Regions from separate parts of the Stenotrophomonas sp. YJH_SMC_19 genome, predicted to be linked through region 1. Evidence: predicted binding sites of a transcription regulator. Region 1 holds the regulator's gene; each other region holds the start of a gene.
The links. The regulator FliA, encoded in region 1, starts transcription of late flagellar genes. The targets are predictions, from matches to a motif close to TAAAGTTTNNCNNNCNNNGGCCGATAA.
Positions count from the first base shown of each region.

Region 2: the regulator FliA is predicted to act here: its motif matches at 2,709-2,735, upstream of AC5P5R_RS22070 (chemotaxis protein CheW).
Region 3: the regulator FliA is predicted to act here: its motif matches at 3,537-3,563, upstream of AC5P5R_RS00455 (GGDEF domain-containing protein).

Region 1 covers NZ_JCAFRI010000024.1:54,247-61,924, reverse strand. Annotated here, with positions in the region: gene AC5P5R_RS19225 (chemotaxis protein CheA) at 1-1,707, opposite strand, end outside; gene AC5P5R_RS19220 (protein phosphatase CheZ) at 1,710-2,315, opposite strand; gene cheY (chemotaxis response regulator CheY) at 2,315-2,707, opposite strand; gene AC5P5R_RS19210 (RNA polymerase sigma factor FliA) at 2,765-3,508, opposite strand; gene AC5P5R_RS19205 (MinD/ParA family ATP-binding protein) at 3,505-4,392, opposite strand; gene flhF (flagellar biosynthesis GTPase FlhF) at 4,379-5,995, opposite strand; gene flhA (flagellar biosynthesis protein FlhA) at 6,141-7,678, opposite strand, start outside.
Region 2 covers NZ_JCAFRI010000043.1:209-4,697, forward strand. Annotated here, with positions in the region: partial or broken gene AC5P5R_RS22060 (methyl-accepting chemotaxis protein) at 1-1,553, opposite strand, end outside; gene AC5P5R_RS22065 (hypothetical protein) at 1,655-2,038, opposite strand; gene AC5P5R_RS22070 (chemotaxis protein CheW) at 2,175-2,666, opposite strand; gene AC5P5R_RS22075 (flagellar brake protein) at 2,899-3,672, opposite strand; partial or broken gene AC5P5R_RS22080 (methyl-accepting chemotaxis protein) at 3,877-4,489, opposite strand, start outside.
Region 3 covers NZ_JCAFRI010000001.1:104,656-112,333, reverse strand. Annotated here, with positions in the region: gene AC5P5R_RS00470 (metallophosphoesterase) at 1-190, opposite strand, end outside; gene AC5P5R_RS00465 (winged helix-turn-helix transcriptional regulator) at 264-713, opposite strand; gene AC5P5R_RS00460 (MFS transporter) at 789-2,006, shown strand; gene AC5P5R_RS00455 (GGDEF domain-containing protein) at 2,089-3,504, opposite strand; gene AC5P5R_RS00450 (TonB-dependent siderophore receptor) at 3,792-6,041, shown strand; gene AC5P5R_RS00445 (hypothetical protein) at 6,087-7,013, opposite strand; gene AC5P5R_RS00440 (cation diffusion facilitator family transporter) at 7,235-7,678, shown strand, end outside.

The DNA of each region.
Region 1 (7,678 bases):
CCCGCGTACCTGGTCCACGACCAGGCCGAAGCGCGCTTCGCCGGCCTGCAGCACCACGATGGTCAGCAGGGTTGACGCGGCCGGCGTCACATCCAGCCACTGGCGCAGGTCGACCAGCGGCAGGGTGTGCGAGCGGCGATCAAGCACGGCGCGGCCATCGAACCAGCCCAGCGAGGTGCGCGGCGCGTGAAGCACTTCCATCACGCGTGCCAGCGGTAGCGCGTAGACGTCCTCGCCGGCCTGCACCAGCAGAGTCGGCAGGATCGCGAGGGTGAGCGGCACGCGGATCAGGAAGCGGCTGCCACGACCCAGTTCCGACTGGATCTGGATCTGGCCGCTCAGTTCGCGGATGCGCGACTGCACCACGTCCATGCCGACGCCACGGCCGGAGATGTCGGTGACCTGCTGCTTGGTCGAGAAGCCCGGCAGGAACACCAGGTGCAGGCACTCCTCGCTGCTCAGGCGGGCGGCGGCTTCCGGATCGATCAGGCCTTTCTCACGCGCCTTCGCGCGCAGCTTCTCCGGGTCGATGCCGGCGCCATCGTCCTGCACCTCGATGCTGACGTAGTCGCCTTCCTGCTGCGCCGACAGGCGTACATGGCCCATCCGGGGCTTGCCTTGTGCTTCGCGCAGATCGGGCATTTCCACGCCATGGTCGATGGCGTTGCGGACCAGGTGCACCAGCGGATCGGCCAGTGCTTCGACCAGGTTGCGGTCGAGTTCGGTTTCGGCGCCGACCAGCTCCAGGTCCACTTCCTTCTTCAGCGAGCGGGCGACGTCGCGGGCGACCTTGGGGAAGCGCGAGAACACCTTGCCCACCGGCTGCATGCGGGTACGCATCACTGCCGACTGCAGGCGGGCAGTGGCGATGTCCAGCGTCGATACGGCGCGGTCCAGCTCCTCGTCGCGCAGGCGTGCACGCAGGGTCTTCAGGCGGTTTCGGGAAAGCACCAGTTCGCCGATCAGGTTGACGATCGCATCCAGGCGCTTGGTGTCCACGCGCACGGTGTGCTCGGCCTCGGCCATCGGCTTGGCCGCCGGCTTGGCGGCGGGCGCCGGTACGGGCGCCGGGCGCGGTGCAGCGGCAGGTGCCGCCACGACGGTGGCAGCAGGCTTCGCGCCTGGCGCAGCGCCACCGTGCAGCTGGTCCAGCAGCGCTTCGAACTCGTCTTCGCTGATCAGGCCGTCGTCGGCCTTCCGGGCCGGCGCGACCGCGGTCGGTGCGTTGCCGCCATGCAGCTGGTCGAGCAGGGCCTCGAATTCGTCGTCGGTGATCAGGTCGCTGCCAGCTGCCGCAGGGGCGGCCGCAGCGACCGGCGCGGCAGTGCCACCGTTCATGTCGAACTGCGCGATCAGGTCCGGCGGCGCATAGCCTGGCTCGGTGCCGGAGGACACGGCGTCCAGCATCGACTGCAGGTAGTCCAGCGATTGCTGGGCGGCGTCGAAGTGGTGGGCCTGCAGCACCGCCTGCCCGGCACGCGCGATGCCCAGGGCCTCTTCAGCGGCGTGGCACAGTTCGACCATCGCGGTGACGCCAAGGAAGCCGGCACCGCCCTTGAGCGTGTGGTATCCACGGAACACCGCGTTGAGCTGCTCGGTGTCCTGCGGTGCCTGCTCCAGCGACACCAGCTGTTCGCCCAGGCGATCCAGGATTTCCTGTGCCTCGATGATGAAGTCGGCAGTGATGTCGTCGGATACCGCGCTCATGCTTACAGCCCCAGATCCGACAACAGGTCGTCGGCGTCGTTCTGCGAGACCGCGTGGCGGTCCAGTCCCTTCAGTGCCGGCCCGGCCAGTTCCGGGTCGGTGCGATGCTGTTCCGGCGGCAGGCCGAGTGCGCCGAAGCCCTCGTGCACGCGGCGGACGATGCCGACCACGCGACGGATGATCTGCCCGGTCAGGTCCTGGTAGCTCTGGGTCAGGGCGATCTCGGTCAGGTTGTGGCGGATGCGCTCGAGCTGCGCGTCCTGGCCCGGCTGCAGGCCTTCAGCACGCAGCTGTTCGGTCAGGCTGCGGCATTCCTCGGCCAGGTCCAGGGTGCGGTGCGTGGCCTGTTCGGTCATTGCCACCACGTGGTCCAGGCGTGCGCAGGCGTCGTCCAGCTCACCGGCCTCGCTGGGCACGGTCGGCAGCTCACCCAGTGCCTGCCCCAGCTCGCGGGCCAGCCGCGAGAGGCCGCTCATCATCGGCTGCGTACGCAGCGCGACCAGTCCGTCGATGCGCTGCCGCCAGGCGGCCTCGTCACCGGACTCGAGTGCGTCCAGGGCTTCCTGCAGGCGCAGGGCGAGGGCGCTCTTGTCGACCGTGGTATCCATCAGGCGCTGGCCGCCAGGCGTTCGAAGATCTTGCCGAGCTTCTCTTCCAGCGTCTGCGCAGTGAACGGCTTGATGATGTAGCCGTTCACGCCGTTCTGGGCGGCTTCGATGATCTGTTCGCGCTTGGCTTCGGCGGTGACCATCAGCACTGGCAGGGTCTTAAGCTTGGCATCGGCACGGATCGCCTTCAGCAGCTCGATGCCGGTCATCACCGGCATGTTCCAGTCGGTGACCACGAAATCGAACGGCTGGCTCTGCAGCAGCGACAGCGCGGCATGCCCGTCCTCGGCTTCGGCGGTATTGGTGAAGCCCAGATCGCCCAGCAGGTTCTTGACGATCCGACGCATGGTCGAGAAGTCATCGACGATCAGGATGCGCATGTTCTTGTTCAAAGCAGAGTTCCTTTGTTGTTCATTCCGGGCGGCCGGGGGCAGCCGCCTCGGGCATGTTCATTCTTCCAGGCCGGCGTCCGCCGCCTCGAAAATCTTGAGCCGGCCACGCAGGCGCAGCACCGCCTGGCCGTGGATCTGGCAGACCCGCGACTCGCTCACGCCGAGCACCGCGCCGATCTCCTTCAGGTTCAGTTCCTGCTCGTAGTAGAGCGAGAGCACCAGCTGTTCGCGCTCGGGCAGGTGGCCGATGGCCTTGCCCAGCTCGCGGCCGAACTCACCACGCTCCAGTACCTGCTGCGGGGTCGGGCCGCCCTGGGCGACGGTGTCCAGCTCGCCCTGGTCCTCGATGCGCGACTCCAGGCTCAGCACCTGGCCACGTGCGGCGTCTTCCATCAACCGCAGGTATTCGGGCAGCGGCATCTCCATCGCGGCGGCCACTTCGGTGGCGCTGGCGGCGCGGCCGCTGCTCTGTTCCAGGCGGCGGATGGTGGCGGCGGCATCGCGTGCACGGCGGTGCACGGAGCGCGGCACCCAGTCGCCACGGCGGATCTCGTCGATCATCGAACCGCGGATGCGGATCGAGGCATAGGTCTCGAACGAGGCGCCCTGGTCGGCGTCGTAGCTGCGCGACGCTTCTATCAGGCCCATCATGCCGGCCTGGATCAGGTCGTCCACTTCAACGCTGGCCGGCAACCGCGCGGCCAGGTGGTGGGCGATGCGCCGCACCAGGTCCGAATGCTGGGCGATGACCTCGTTGGCCGCCGAGCGCTGGACTTCCCTGTACTGGGCTGCGCCTTTCATGCGGCCACCCCGCGCTGCTTGAGGATGCGCTCGAGGAAGAACTCGACGCCGCCACGCGGTTCGGTCGGCGCCTGCCAGCGTGCGGTGCGACGCGCGATCTCGGTGATCGCCAGCGCGGCCGGGCTGGACGGGTAGGCCTTCACCACCGGCTGCTGGCGCTGCACCGACAGGCGCAGCCAGTCGTCCTGCGGCACGCAGCCCAGGTAGTTCAGCGAGACATCGGCGAGGAACTTCTCGCAGACGCGGGTCAGCTTTTCGTACAGCACGCGGCCCTCGTTGGGGTCGCGCACCATGTTGGCCACTACCTGGATGCGGTCCACGCCGCGTTCGCGCGACAGCACCTTGATCAGCGCGTAGGCGTCGGTGATCGAGGCCGGCTCGTCACAGACCACCACCACGGTGTCCTGCGCGGCCTGGCAGAAGGTCAGCACGCCGTCGGTGATGCCTGCGGCGGTGTCCACCACCATGATGTCCAGTTCGCGTTCCAGCTCGGAGAACACGTTGACCAGGCCGACGTGCTCTGCCGGGGCCAGCTCGGCCATGTGCCGGCGGCCGGACGCGGCCGGCACCACCAGCACGCCGTTCGGGCCTTCGACGATGACGTCGTCCAGCGAGCAGCGGCCGGCGACCAGGTCGGCCAGCGTGAAGGTCGGGTTCAGCCCCAGGATCACGTCGATGTTGGCCAGGCCCAGATCGGCGTCCAGCAGCAGCGTGCGCTTGCCCATCCCGGCCAGTGCCACCGCCAGGTTGGCGGACACATTCGTCTTGCCCACGCCGCCCTTGCCGCCAGTGACGGCAATGGTGCGCACAGGGCCGAGCGGCTCGCTGCGGGTGGCCGACAGCGGGAAGGTCTTGGTCAGCTTGGCGTACTCACGCGACGGCATGGTTCAACTCCGGGTTGCAGGGCATATCGGCCGCGCGGCGCAAATCTTCAAGGCGAAGTACGAGATTGGCCGCACTGGCCCGGTGCAGGTCCTCCGGAACGTCCTGGCCATCGGTCACCCAGGTGATCGGCAGGGCGTGGTCCACGGCCACTGACAGGGCGTTGCCGAAGCGGCCGGTCTCGTCCAGCTTGCTCAACACCAGGCCCTGCAGGTTGGCGGCGCCGAAGCGGCGGACCACCTCGTCCATGTCGCCGAAGCTGGTGTTGGCCGGCAGCACCAGCAGGGTGCGTACCTGGCGGGCGGCGCGCAGCCACTGCAGCTGCGCGGCCAGCGCGCGGTCGCGCGGGCCCAGGCCGGCGGTGTCGATCAGCACCAGCTTGTAGTCCTTCAGGCGTTCCAGCAGCTGGTCCAGGTCGGTGCCGCTGTTGGCCTCGTGCACCGCGATGCCGAGCTGGCGGCCGTAGCCGTACAGCTGCTCGCGGGCGCCGATGCGGGTGGTGTCGGTGGTGACCAGGGCCACATCGCGCGGCGCATGCTTCTCGGCGAAGCGCGAGGCCAGCTTGGCGATGGTGGTGGTCTTGCCGGCGCCGGTCGGGCCGACCAAGGCGATCACGCCGCCTTCCTCCAGCGGGTCGACCGGGGCGATCGGCAGCTTGCGCGAGATCAGCCCCAGCATCAGGCCGCGGCCACGATGGGCTTCGGTCTCCAGCGGGATCTGCATGGCCACGTCGCGGGCCAGGCCGGCGTCGAAACCGTACTCGTCCATCAGGTCCAGCGCGGTGGCGCGCACCGGGCTGCCACGCAGGCGCTCGTCGGTGAAGCGGTTCATCTCGCGCTCGATCACCTGGCGCATGCCGGCCACTTCCTGGCGCAGCTGGCGGATCTCGGCGTCGTCCTGGGCAACCACGGTCAGCGTCGGTGCCAGGGCCAGCATGGGGGCCGGGCTGGCTTCGCCGGCGGCTTCGGCCGCTGCCGGTTCGCTGGCGGCGATCCCGGGCTGCGCTTCGGTCACGGCAGCGGTCGGCAGCGGTGGCGGCTGCACGGCCGGGGCCACGCTTTCGTGATGCATCTCGCGCGGCGGGTCGATCTGGAAGCGGGCGCGGTTGGCCGGCACGGTGGCGGCCGGTGCAACGATGGCCTCGGCGAACGGGGCGAAGCTCTGTTCGGGCAGCGCCGGTTTGTTGACGGCGGCGCGCGCCAGGGTGGCGGCGAAGCCAGTGCTGCCACGGGTCGGCACGATCTCGTCGGCGCTGTCCAGGGTACGGCCGGTGGCCCCAACGGCCGCACGGGCGAGGGCGGCCACCGCCGAGGTGGTGGCGGCGACCGGTTCCGGCGCCGGGGTGCTGCTGCGGCGGCGGGTGACCGCGGCGATCACCGCGTCGGCAGCGGTGCGCGGCTTGGGTGCCGGCGGCGGTGCGACATCACGGCGCGAGGCTTCCAGTGCACGCTGCACGGCGCTCTCGTCGTAGTTGGCCGCGGCGACGATCTCGACGCCTTCCTCGATCCGGCGGTTGGACAGGATCACGGCGTCAGGACCATGTTCCTTGCGCACCAGGTTCATGGCCGAGCGCATGTCGGCGGCGACGAATCGTTTGATTTTCATGCTGTGGTCACGGGACGAAGACGGCGGGGTGGCGGTCGGAGAACTCGGGTGGTCGGTGGTCTGCACGGTGCGGGTTCCCCTTGGTATCTGTCTGTTGCGTTGGTTCGAAGGTGGTGTCTGTTTTCTGGCGCATCGGTGGGCGGCGTCAGCTGATCGTTCCGACCAGCTTCAGGCGCTTGTCCTCCGGCACCTCGCTGTAGGCCAGGACCGACAACGACGGAACGCTGTGGCGGACCAGGCGGGCCAGCGCGGCGCGCACCGGGCCCGGTACCAGCACGACCGCCGGCTCGTTTCGCGCTTCCTGCTTGCTGACACATTCGGCCAGGCTCTGGTGCAGTCGCTCTGCGAGTCCGGGTTCCAGCGCGGCGCCGTTGCCCTGCGTGGACTCCTGCAAGACACGTTCCAATTGCGGGTTGAGGGTGAACACCGGCAGCTCCGCCGACATTCCGGCGATCTCCTGCACGATGAAGCGGCCCAGCGCGGTGCGCACGGCGGCGGTCAGCACCGCCGGGTCCTGGCTGCTGGGCGCGTGTTCGACCAGCGCCTCGGCGATCTTGCGCAGCTGGCGGATCGGGATGCGCTCGACCAGCAGGTTCTGCAGCACGCGCACCACCGCCGACAGCGGCAGCGCCTTCGGCGTCAGATCTTCGACGAGCTTGGGCGCGCTCTTGGCCAGGTTGGCCAGCAGGTGCTGCACTTCCTCGTGGCCGAGCAGTTCCGGCGCATGTTCGCGGATCAGGTGCGAGAGGTGGGTGGCCACCACGGTGGCCGGGTCGACCACGGTGTAGCCCAGCGTTTCAGCCTGGGCACGCTGGTGCGGCTGGATCCAGGTGGCATCCAGGCCGAACGCGGGATCCTTGCCGGCAATGCCCTCCAGGGTGCCCAGCGCGCTGCCCGGGTCCAGCGCCAGTTCGCGGTCGGGGTGGATCTCGGCGGTGGCCACCGGCACGCCGTGCACCAGCACGCGGTAGCCGTTGGCGGGCAGTTCCAGGTTGTCGCGGATATGCACCGACGGGATCAGGAAGCCGACGTCCTGGGTCAGCTTGCGGCGCACGCCCTTGATGCGCGCCATCAGTTCGCCGCCCTGGTTGCTGTCCACCAGCGGGATCAGCCGGTAGCCGACCTCCAGGCCCAGCGGATCGACCGGGCGCAGTTCGTCCCAGCTCAGTTCGGCGGTCGGCGCAGGTGCCGCCGGGCGGCCGAGTGCGTTGAGTGCGGCCGCCTCATTGCCGGCGGCTGCCGGGTCGGTGGCTGCGGCCTTGCCCTTGCGGTAGACCTTCCAGGCGATGAAGCCGAGGATCGCGGCCAGCGTCAGGAAAGCGACGTTGGGCATGCCCGGCACCAGGCCGACCACGCCGATGATGCCGGCGGTGATCGCCAGCGCGCGGTACTGGCCGAACACCTGGCCGGTCATCGCCTGGGCCATGTCCTGCGAGCGCGAGGCGCGGGTCACCAGCATCGCCACCGCGCTGGAGACCAGCAGGGCCGGCAGCTGCGCCACCAGGCCGTCACCGATGGACAGCAGGGTGTAGGTGGCAGCGGCTTCGCCGAACGGCATGCCATGCTGCAGCACGCCCACGGCCAGGCCGCCGAGCATGTTGATGAACAGGATCAGGATGCCGGCGATGGCGTCACCGCGGATGAACTTGCTGGCACCATCCATCGCGCCGTAGAAGTCGGCTT
Region 2 (4,489 bases), on a different contig from region 1:
TCGGTACGGCGCGACAGGTCACTGTTGCCCGAGGCGATCTCGCCGGCGGCCGAGCTGATCGCGCGGCTGGACTGCTTGATGCGGGTGACGATTTCACTCAGCTGCGCGGCGGTGGCGTTGGCGTCGTCGCGCATGCGGGCGAACACGCCCTGGTAGTCGCCGTGCATGCGCACGGTCAGGTCACCCTGCGACAGCGCGGCAAGCAGGCCGGAGATCTGTTCGATGCTGCCGGCATTGGCGTCCAGCAGGCCGTTGATCTGCTGGGCCAGCTGCAGGAAGAAGCCTTCCTTGTCGCTGGCGTCGATGCGGCCGGACAGGTCGCCGGCGGCGGCCTGGGCGATCACGCGCGCCACTTCGGCTTCGACCAGTGCCTCCTGGGTGCGGTCGCGCCATTCCACCACGTAGCCGACGGTGTCGCCGCCTTCGTTGCGGATGGTCGACACCACCTGCGCGAACTGGGCATCGCCGTACTGCATCGGGCGACGGGCGACGCCGTGGGCCTTCAGGTTGCCCAACAGCGTCTGGTCCATCTCGCCGCGGTGTTCCAGCACGGTGACCGGCTTGCCGATCAACGAGGCCTGGGCGTCGAAGTCCGGCAGGTCGCGGCGTACTTCATCCTGGTACTGGCTGAGGGTCTGCTGCAGGGCGCGGTTGCTGTAGACGATGGTGTTGCTGGTATCGGTCAGGTAGACACCGGTCGAGCTGTAGTCCAGCGCGGTGCGGATGCGCAGGTTCTCGCGGGCAACGGCCTGGTCGGTTTCGATGCGTTCGCGCAGGTCGCGCTGCATCCGCTGCATGGCCTGCATCAGTTCGCCCACTTCATCCTGGCGGCTGACGTCGATGTGGCCATCGAGCTTGCCGCCGGCCACGTCGTTGGCAACCGACACGGCGCCACGCACGCTGCCGACCAGGGCGCGCGCGAACAGCCAGACCAGCACCAGGCCGAGCGCGGCGCCGCCCAACAGGGCGATCACGGTCAGCACGGCGGAGGCGGAATAGGTGGACGCGGCCTCTTCGCGCGAGGCGCGGGCGAGGCGGTTGTCTTCGGCGATCAGCGCTTCCAGCGCCGAAGCAGCCTTGCGGTGCTTGGTGCGGGTCTCGCCCACGAAGGTATCGATGGCATCGTCCGGCAGGTCCAGCTCCAGCATCTCGGTGACGCTGTCGTAGGAGGCCAGAGCGTCCTTCCATTCCTTGGCGAAGGTATCGAACAGCTTCTTCTGCTGCGCGTTGTCGACCAGCTTGGGGTATTCCTTGATCGACGTGTCCATGCTGGTGCGCAGGTCGACGGCCTGCTTGCGCGCGTCGGACTTGACGTCATCGCTGGCGCGGATCAGCTGCTGGTAGGCGGCATTGCGGTACTCGCCCAGCATGCCGCGCATCTCGCCGGCCATGCGGATGCTTTCCATGCGTGAACCGGCCAACTCGGTGGTGACGTTGTTCAGCGAATGCAGTCCGCGATAGGCGACGATGCCCTGCAGCAGCATCACCAGCAGGAGGACGCCGAAGGTCAACAGCAGCTTCGGCATCAGTTTCAGGTTGTTGATCCACGGCATGGGCGTTGCGATCTCCTAAGGCAGACGCGTCCGGGCGTCGGGCCCGGTTGCAGCAGAAACCACGCCGGCACAAGCTCCGGCGTGGTTCGACGGACAGCGGATTACTTGATGTTGGCCAGCTTCAGGCCCGCCGGCGAGCTGACTTCGATTTCCGCGCGCGAGGCGTCGCGCTGGATCTTGCCGATCACGCACACGGTCTTGCCTTCCAGGGTTTCCAGCGGGAAGGAGAACTTGCCGCGGTTCTCGCCGGCGATGCGGGCCGAGAAGGTGTGGCGCGGGAAGGCACCGCCCATGTACAGGAAGGTCGGCTGGCCTTCGGAACCTTCTGCGTAGCGGGCCTTTTCGACCTTGCCACAGACCATGCCGTCCTTGCCGACCGAACGCGGGGCCAGTTCCGGCGGGATCATGTCGGCCGCCTGGGCGAACGCGGAGGAAGCGGTGGTGGCCAGGACAGCGGCCGAAACGAACGCAAGCAGGGACTTCATCGAGGTGTATCTCCGGGGATGGTGATGGTCGTTCCGGTTCCGCGCGCTCCTGCGCGACCGGCTTCTGTCCCCCTATCGGCACTGCTGGGGGGAACTGAAGGGTTTTGTGACCAGAACGTGAAGCAGGTCCGATGGATCAGGCGGCAGCGTCTTCGGCGAGGGAGGCCTGGCCCATGTCGGCGCTGTCGAGCAGGGTCTCGATGTCCAGCAGGATCAGCATGCGGTCGTCGTGGGTGCCGATGCCGGAGATGAAGCGGGTGTCGACTGCAGCGCCGAACTCCGGGGTCGGGCGGATCTGCTCGGCCGACAGCGGGATCACGTCCGACACGCTGTCGACCACGATGCCGACCACGCGGTCTTCGACGTTGAGCACGATCATCACGGTGAAGGCGTCGTAGCGGGCGTTGTCCAGGCGCAGCTTCAAGCGCAGGTCGATGACCGGCACGATGGTGCCGCGCAGGTTGATCACACCCTTGATGTAGTCCGGGGCGTCCGGCACGCGGGTGACCGCATCGTAGCCACGGATCTCCTGCACCTTGAGGATGTCCACGCCGTAGTGCTCGGCGCCGAGGGTGAAGCTGAGGAATTCGCCACCGGCGCTGGCGGCGGAGCTGGTCTTGTCGTTCATCGAGGGGTCCTGGTTCTGCCGGAAGTCCCGGTGTCAGGCTCGATATCGGCCCCGCGTGGGGGGACTTTAGGTGCCGGGGGAGAGGCATCCACGCATGGCGTGGATCTACCGCGGCGCGGCCGGCACGCGCATATGGCGTGGATCCGCCGAAGATCGCTAGTGCCGACCGCTGGCCGGCGACTGCATCATGCGGGTTGCCGGCCGCCGGCCGGCACGAACGGTCGAACGGGCCTCAGAGCTCGCCGTTGCGGCGCGCCTTGCGCTGGCGGTCGATGCGGAAGATGTAGCGCTGGATGGCGCTGTCGCCGCCGCGCGGCAGGCTGTCAAAGCGCATTCCCACGCGCTTCACCTCGATGCCATTGGGCTGTCGCTGTGGCAGCAGGTTGCAGACCACCAGTTCGATGTCCAGGTCGGGGCCATCGGGCAGCGACAGCTGCGCCGGGTAGCGCTTCTGCAGGCCGAATACGGCGCAGTCGTTGGGAACCACTACGGCCAGGCCGCCACCGCTGATGTCCACCACCCGCATCGACAGCGCTTCGGCACGTGCTTCGCCGGGTGGCAGCAGCAGATGCGGCGAGTCGGTGACCGGGGTCTCCAGCCGGTACAGCTCGCGGCGCTGCAGATGCACCAGTTCGTCCGGCAACGGGGCTCGGAAGGCGGCGTGGCCATCGTTGTCCACGCGCTGCAGTTCGTGCAGGCGGAACCGCACAAGGACACGTTCAAGCTGGGCGAAGCAGAGCAGGTGGTCGGCCTGCTCGGCGGCACGGTTCGATGCCTCCTGCGGGCTGCCGTCGAGCAGCAGGTAGTCTTCGTCCTCGTCGAGATCAAGCAGGGCGGTCGGGAAGGAACGATCCCGGCCGTCGATATGCGCGTTGATCAGTGATCGCTGGTCGATCAGCGAGCGCAGCAGCTGCCGCAGCTGGCGGGGGTTGCGGACCAGGAAGCGTTCGTCCGCGGCGTCGGCCGCGTGGACATCATGCAGTTCAGTGTCGTGGCCGTCGGACATGGAGTCTGTGATCAGGGGCGGGCGCCAGCACGCGTTGGTGCAGGCTCGATGGGGATATCGGCCTCTGCATTGGATTATGAAGTGAGATTTGCATCACTTTCCATGCATAAGGGGTCAGATCCCTTTCCCGTGGGAAAGGGATCTGACCCCGTGGCCCGCCATGCTGGTGCATCCACCCCATGGGCGGATGCTTTCTGCGTGGGGTCAGAACTCCTGCCAATCACCCTCGGCAGCCAGCGCCGGCTGGGCGGCCGACGCCCGCAGCGGCCGTGTCGGTGCGGCCTTGGTGACGGGCAGGGCGGCCGCGACCTGACGTGGCTGCGGTGCATTTGCCAACCGTGCCGGCGCAGCGGCGACGCCGTGCGATGCCAGCCGGAAGCGCGCCACGGCTTCGCCCAGCTGCACGGCCTGGTCTTCCATGGCGCGCGCCGCAGCAGTCGCTTCCTCCACCAGCGCGGCATTCTGCTGCGTGGTTTCGTCCATCTGCACCACGGTCTGGTTGACCTGCTCGATGCCGGCGCTCTGTTCCTGCGAAGCGGCGGAGATCTCGGCCATGATGTCGGTCACGCGCTGCACCGAGGCGACGATCTCGCCCATGGTGCTGCCGGCCTGGTGCACCAGGCTGGAGCCTTCGGCGACCTTGCCGACCGAATCATCGATCAGGCCCTTGATCTCCTTGGCCGCCGCAGCCGAACGCTGGGCGAGGGTACGCACTTCGCTGGCGACCACGGCGAAACCACGGCCCTGCTCGCCGGCACGCGCGGCCTCCACTGCGGCGTTCAGCGCCAGGATGTTGGTCTGGAACGCGATGCCGTCG
Region 3 (7,678 bases), on a different contig from region 1:
TGTGCGACTCGACCTTGTCGTCGCAGATCCAACTGGCCTGCAGCTGGTTGCCCTGGCGGAACACATAGGGGCCATCGGCCTGCTCGTGGTCGGCGGGCGCGGCAACCTCACGGGCCTGCGTGGTTGCTGTGGCGCAGGCCAGCAGCGGCAACAGCAGGGCGGTCAGCAGGGAAGGGCGACAGCGCGACATCGGCGGCATCCAGCGGCGGAAACATCCGATGCTAACCGGCGCGGGCGTCCGTCGGTGTGCGCGAATGGGCGGATCAGGTGTCGCGCCCGTCGCCCTTGAGCTTGCGCACGCGGGTGGCAGTGGGCTGAAGCGGCTGGCCATCGCGCCCGCGCGGCTGCATGTAGGGCAGCGGCCGCCGCGTCGCCAATTCGATCAGCTGCGAATGGGCTTCGCCTGCACCGAAGCGATGGCGCTCTCCCCACTGGCGCAGTGCGACCAGCAGCGGGAACAGTTCCAGGCCTGCGGCGGTGAGCACGTACTCCTGGTAGGCCGATCCATCGGAGGCTGGCTGCAGCTGCAGGATGCCGGCCTCGACCAGCCGGCGCAGGCGGTCGCTGAGGATGTTGCGCGCCGCGCCGAGGCTGCGCTGGAAATCACCGAAGCGGGTGATGCCGTCGAACGCGTCGCGGATCACCAGCAATGCCCAGCGGTCACCGAGCAGGTCGGCACTGCGGGCTACAGGGCAGGGGCTGTCGGCGTGCATGCTGGGCATCTCCGAATGTGGTTGCAGTTTAAAACCAATGGCGATAGCCTGCATCTGGTTTCAAATTGCAACCATATGATGAGTGCCACATCGCTTCCCCGCCCGCTGCTGGTCCTGCTTGCGGCTGCCGCCGGCGCCAGCGTCGCCAACGTCTACTACGCGCAGCCGCTGCTGGATCAGCTTGCACGCGCCTTTGCGCTGGACCGGGCGGTGGCCGGCGCAGTGCTGGCTGCCACCCAGGCCGGCAGCGTGCTGGCATTGCTTGGCCTGCTGCCGCTGGCAGACCGCGGCGACCGGCGACGCCTGCTGCGGCTGCAGTTGATCGCGCTGGTGCTGGCCCTGTTGTGGCTGGCGGCGTCACGCACGGCGAGCTGGCTGTTGTCGGGCATGCTGCTGGCAGGCTTGCTGGGCACCGCGCTGACCCAGGGCCTGATTGCCTATACCGCCATGCTGGCACCGCCCGAGCAGCGCGGTCGCTTGGTCGGTGTGGTGCAGGGCGGCGTGTTCATCGGCCTGCTGCTGGCGCGCGTGGTGTCCGGTACGGTGGCGGCGGCCTTTGGCTGGCAGAGGGTCTACCTGCTGTCAGCGGTGGTGATGGCAGCGTTGGCGGCGCTGCTGTGGCGGCGCCTGCCCGCAGTACCGGTGCCGTCGGTCCCTCCACGCTGGCGCGAGCTGCTGGGCTCGATGCTGGGCATGCTGCGCCGCGATCGAACGCTGCGCGAGCGCGGGCCGCTGGCATTGCTGCTGTTTGCCGGCCTCAATGTGTTCTGGGCGGCGGCACCCTTGCCGCTGTCGGCACCGCCGCTGCACTGGTCAACCGCAGCCATCGGCGCGCTCGGCCTGGCCGGCGTGGTCGGTGCGCTGATGGCGGCGCGGGTCGGACACTGGATGGACCGTGGTTTCGCGCATCGGGTCAGCCTCGGCGCGCTGTTGTTGATGCTGGTCGCGTGGTGGCCGCTGCTGGGCCTGCCGCATTCGCTGTCCTTGCTGTTGCTGGGTGTGGTCGTGCTCGACCTGGGCGGCCAGGCACTGCATGTCTCGAACCAGGCATCGTTGCTGCGTGCACCGGCAGAACAGCATGGGCGCCTGGTGGCGTTGTACATGCTGTTCTATGCGGTGGGCAGCGGTGCGGGAGCGGCGGCGGGGCCCTGGATGCAGGTGCGGCATGGCTGGCCCGCTGTGTGCCTGCTGGGGGCTGGCATCGCGTTGCTGGCGCTGCTGTGGTGGGGAGCATGGCGGGTGGTGGCGTTCAATGCATCGGCTGGCGCGCAAACCGGTAGAGTCGACTGTTAGTCGACTGCTCTTCGTTCCGACGGCGAAAAATCCCGCGCTGCGCGCGATAGTCGACCAGCGGTCGACTCTACCTGTCCTGCCGTCATCGCTGCAGTGCACGCCGCCCTGGGGCTTCCTGCAGGTCCGCGCTGGCGACCACCACGCGGTTGCGGCCGCTGCGCTTGGCCTCGTACATCGCGGCGTCGGCACGTGCCATCAACCGCTCGTAGTCCGGATGACCATCGTGACCGGCCACGCCGATGCTGGCGGTCAGCTCCAGCACCTGGCCATTGGCCAGCGCAACGGGCGATTGCGCGATCTGCCGGCGCAGGCTCTCGGCGATCACGGTCGCCTGTGATTCGCTGGCCGCCACCAGCACCACCACGAATTCTTCGCCGCCATAGCGGAACAGGTAGTCGCTGCCACGCGTGAGCTGGCCGAGCAGGCCGGCCACGTGCTGCAACGCACGGTCGCCGGCATCGTGGCCATGGCCGTCGTTGATTGCCTTGAAATGATCCAGGTCGAGCAGCAGCAGCGAGAACGGTGTGCGGTTGCGCGTGGCCAGCTCGATTTCCCTGCGCAGCACGGTGGGCAGGAAGCGGCGGTTGAGCAGGTTGGTCAGCGCGTCGCTGCCGGCATCCAGTTCGCCGATGCGCTCGAACAGCAGCGTCATCAGGGTGCGGATGGCGGCCAGGTCCTCGCGGATGGCCGGCAGCACCGCCAGTCGCTGCGCCGGAGCATCGCCACTCGCGCGCTGCAGGTGGCCGTCAATGCGGGCCATCAACTGGCCCACCTGCTGCGTTTCGCTGCTTTCGCCGAAGCTGGGGATGCCCTTGTGGGTGAACCACAGGCCGAACTCCGAGGTGGCCAGGCTGGCGTTGTCGCTGGCCTGCACGTGGCCGGCGAGTGCGTAGAGCAGGGCGTTCTCCCAGTCCAGCAGCAATGCGCGCTGGCGCTCGCGTTCGGTACCGACGTTCTGTACCAGCGAGAACAGCCGGTAGGCGGCGTCGGCACGGGTGGAGCGCTCGCGCGCATGGGTGTAGGCCAGGGTCATGCCTTCCATGGCGATGTCCATGATCGCGCTGAGGCAGGCGATGGCGGCGAACGCGGTCGCGCTGTCGGGCGCGTCGTCGCGCAGGCGCACGAACAGCTCGTGCTTGAGCACGCGCGCACCGCGGGTGACCAGGTCGACCGGGATGCCGACCCGTGCGTGTACGTCGCCGATCACCCGCTGCGAGGCGACCGTGGTGGCGATGCCAGCGGCGTCGGTGGTCAGCAGCTGTACCAGCCAGCGCTGCATGGCCGGCTGCAGGCGCTGCTTGACCTGGTCGTGGGACAGGAAGCGGCGTGCGCGCCCGTCCTGCAGCAGCACTTCGTAAAAGCGCTGGGCCAGCGCGGGTGGGGCATCGGTGGCAGCGGCCTTGAGCAGCGCGGTGGCGGCAGGGCCGGCCTGTAGCAGGCATTGCTGCCAGGCCTCGGCCAGCGGCTGGCTGGCATCGTCCAGTTGGGGTGGTTCCACGTCGATCTCTGACTGCGTACGGCAAACCACGGGTATCGGCCGCGGCGGCATACGGTTGATGGCGGGGTAGCCGGCCAGTTTACGCGCGGTGCAGGCTTGCACGGTGCGCAAAGCACATCGACGCCGCTGCGGCAATGAGTGAACGCATTTGAGAATCACTCGCATTGATGGGAGAATGCGCGCACGGAGCGGGCTGCAGGTGCCTGCAGGACGGCTCCGCCTCCCCCCTCGTCGTTGCCTCAAGCCCTTTGCCAGAGGCCCCGCAGCCCTGCCAGAAGGTCCTGATCATGTCTCCTGCCGTTGTCCATTCACCGCGCCCGCTGGCGCTTGCCGTCGCCGCCCTGCTGGCGGGCAGCGCCCTGACCGCCCAGGCCGAAACCGACGCCACCGATATCGACACGGTGCACGTCACCGCCTCGCAGATCGCGCGCCAGGCACTGGGTACCTCGACCATCACCGCCGAGGATATCGCCCGGCGGCCGCCAGCCAACGACATCGCCGAGCTGTTGCGGACCATGCCGGGCGTCAACCTGACCGGCAACAGCGCCTCGGGCCAGTACGGCAACAACCGCCAGATCGACCTGCGTGGCATGGGCCCGGAAAACACCCTGATCCTGGTCGATGGCAAGCGCATCGGCGCACGCGATGCCGTGCGCATGGGGCGCAGCGGCGAGCGCAATACCCGCGGTGACACCAACTGGGTGCCGGCGGAAATGATCGAGCGCATCGAAGTGCTGCGCGGCCCGGCGGCGGCACGCTATGGCTCCGGTGCCTCCGGCGGCGTGGTCAACATCATCACCAAGCGCCCGACCGGCGACCTGACCGGTGCGGTGGACCTGTATGGGCTGGTGCCCGAACACAGCGCCGAAGGTGGCAGCGAACGCGTCGGCCTGCAGCTGAGTGGGCCGATGACCGACACCCTGTCGTTCCGCCTGTACGGCAATCTCAACAAGACCGACGCGGACTCGCTGGAGCTCAACCGCCAGTACGCTACCAACCCCAACGCGGTGCCGCCGGCCGGCCGCGAGGGCGTCAAGAACCGCGATGTCAACGCGCTGCTGCGCTGGGACGTGACCGCCAACCAGGTGGTGGAGTTCGAAGCCGGCACCAGCCGCCAGGGCAACATCTACGCTGGTGATCGCGCGGTCAGCACCACCGGTACCTCGACCGGCGTTGACCTGGCGGCACTGGCCGAGGGCGAAGCGGAGACCAACCGCATGTACCGCAACACCGGCGCGATCACCCATCGTGGCCGCTGGGGCGACGTGACCTCGCGGGTGACAGCTGCGGTGGAGGCGGTGAACAACTCACGCATCAACGAAGGCCTGGCCGGTGGCCCGGAAGGCAGCTTCAACGGCACCGACTGGTCGACCTCGCGACTGCGCAACTACCAGTTGGACGGCGAAGTGAGCTTCCCGACCACGCTGGGTGGTGCCGAGAACATCTGGACGCTTGGCTTTGAATACCTGGACAGCCGCCTGACCGACCCGTACTCGATGAGCCAGTCCAGCAGCAGCGGCGGCGGCATCCCGGGGCTGTCGGGCGATCGTGCGCGGGGCAAGGCCGATGCGCAGACCACCGCCGTGTTCGTCGAAGACAACATCTACCTGGGTGAGCGCTGGATCGTTACCCCGGGCCTGCGCTTCGACCACCACAGCCAGTTCGGCAACAACACCAGCCCCAGCCTCAACGCGCAGTTCCGCATCAACGGCGACTGGGTGGTGAAGGGCGGCATCGCCCGGGCGTTCAAGGCGCCGAACCTGTACCAGTCGAATCCGGACTATCTGTATTACACCCGTGGCAATGGCTGCCCGAATGCACTGCCGAGCCTGGGCGCCGGCTGCTACATGCGCGGCAATGCGGACCTGAAGGCGGAAACCAGCCTGAACAAGGAACTCGGCATCGAGTGGGCACCGCAGAGCGGCTGGCAGGCCTCGTTGACGTACTTCCATAACGACTACAAGGACAAGATCCAGGCCGGCTACACCCAGATCGGCCTGACTGCCGACACCAGGGGCCGGATCTTCCGCTGGGAGAACGCGCCGAAGGCGATCGTGCAGGGGCTGGAAGGCAACCTGGTGATCCCGCTGCTGGGCGAGCAGGGCAACCGCCTGAAGTGGAGCAACAACTTCACCTACATGGTGGAGAACGAGAACAAGCGCACCGGCCAGCCGCTGTCGGTGATTCCGAAGTACACCGTCAACACGATGCTGGACTGGCAGGCCACCGACAAGCTGTCGCTGCTGCTGACCGGCACGTTCTACGGCAAGCAGAAGCCGGCCACCACCAACATCAACAATGATCCGCGCTGCACCGGCAGCTGTGACCCATCGATCGCACTGCAGGATCGCGGTGCGTACAACATCTGGGGCGTGAGCGCGCGCTACAAGGTGACCGAGACGGTCAGCTTCGGCTTCGGCGTGAACAACCTGGCCGACAAGCGCCTGTTCCGCGAGGCCAACAGCAGCGATGCCGGCGCGGCGACCTACAACGAGCCGGGCCGCGCGTACTGGGCCAGCCTGCGCTTCGGGTTCTGACCCGATGAGGCCTGCGCCGGGGCGTTCCCCGGCGCAGCCTGAAGGCTACTTCACCTGCCGGCAATCGCGCAGGTGGACGCCACCGGTGTCCATCTTGTCGACCACGCCTTCCAGTTTCACCCAGTCGTTCTCGCGCAGGGTGGCGCCCAGCGCCATCTGATCCGGCGCGAGCGCACAGTGCACGGTGAAGTTGGCGTTGTTGTCGTCGTTCGACTGGCGCCCGCCGATGCCACCGATGCCCTTCATCTTGGTGACCAGATAGCCCACCTCGAAGGTCTTGGCAAAGCGGTTGGGCTGGGCGGTGTAGACCTGGCCATCGATGATGAAACGACGGCCGAAATACTTGACGAGCAACGGCTGGTACATCGCATCGGTATCCGGCGGGGTGCTGGTGCCGGAGAACAGTGCCCTGAGCGGTGCGGTGTTGATTTCCCGCTGCAGCCGCTTGGCGTCCTTGCCCATTTCGGTGGACATGCCGACCGCAGTGGCCTGGATCGGCTTGTCGAAACCGCTGGAGACACGCACGGCTTCTGCGATCGCCTCGCCTTCCGGGCCGGTCTTGAGCTTGTCCAGCCAGCCACACAGCGCGCTGCGTGCGTCCTCTTCCTTGGCGGTCTGCCCGCGTGACAGCTTGGTGCCAACCACCACGTTGCCGCCATTGGAGGCGGTGATGATGCTGACCAGCGGCATCTTGGTGTCGGTCTGCAGCACGTACATCTGGCCTTCGGTCTCGGTGATGACATCTCCGCTGACGAAGTTGTTGCCCTCATCAAGCGCTGCCTTGCGCAGCTGGCCCAGGGCGCTGCGGGGCTTCAGGCCGGGGAGGGTGACTTCGGAGGTGAAGAACTGGCCATTGCGGGGATCGCCTACCGCCTGGAAATTCTGCTGGCAGGTCTTGGCCGAGGCGCTTGCGGCCGTGCCCAGCGCGCAGGCCACGGCGACGGCGACCCAGGGGGTCTTGGTAGTCCACATGTTCCGGATTCCTTGTGCTTGGGTGTCCATTGCGGGCCGCAACGCCGAAGCGGTCTGGCTGCCCGTTCCCCATCCAGAGGGGATGTGGTCATCATAGTGTGGCCCGGCACGGGCGCAAGCTGCGGCGAGCCGCGACGTGCAGTCTGCAATGTTATAAACACCGTGATAGTTTCCCCACGGCCGCCGGCGTAGCCTGCCTCCATCGCAAAGGAGCTGTTGCCATGGGCCACGACCACGATCACCTGCCATCCGAGATCCGCCACGAGAAACCCCTGTGGTGGGCGCTCGGCCTGACCTCCACCTTCCTCCTCGTCGAAGTGGTGGGCGCGTTCTGGACCAACAGCCTGGCGCTGTTGTCCGACGCAGCACACATGGCCACCGACGCGCTGGCCCTGATGATCGCGCTGGTCGCGGTGCGGCTGAGCCGGCGCCCGCCGGATGCGCGCCGCACCTACGGCTATGCGCGCCTGGAAGCGCTGGGCGCGATGATCAACGGCGCGATGCTGTTCGTGGTTGCCGGCTACATCCTGTGGGAAGCCGTCGGGCGCTTCAGCAAGCCGCAGGAGATCGCCTCCACCGGCATGCTGGTGATCGCCTCGGCCGGCCTGGTCATCAACCTGATCTCGATGCGCCTGCTGCAGGCCGGCAGCGGCGAGAGCCTCAAC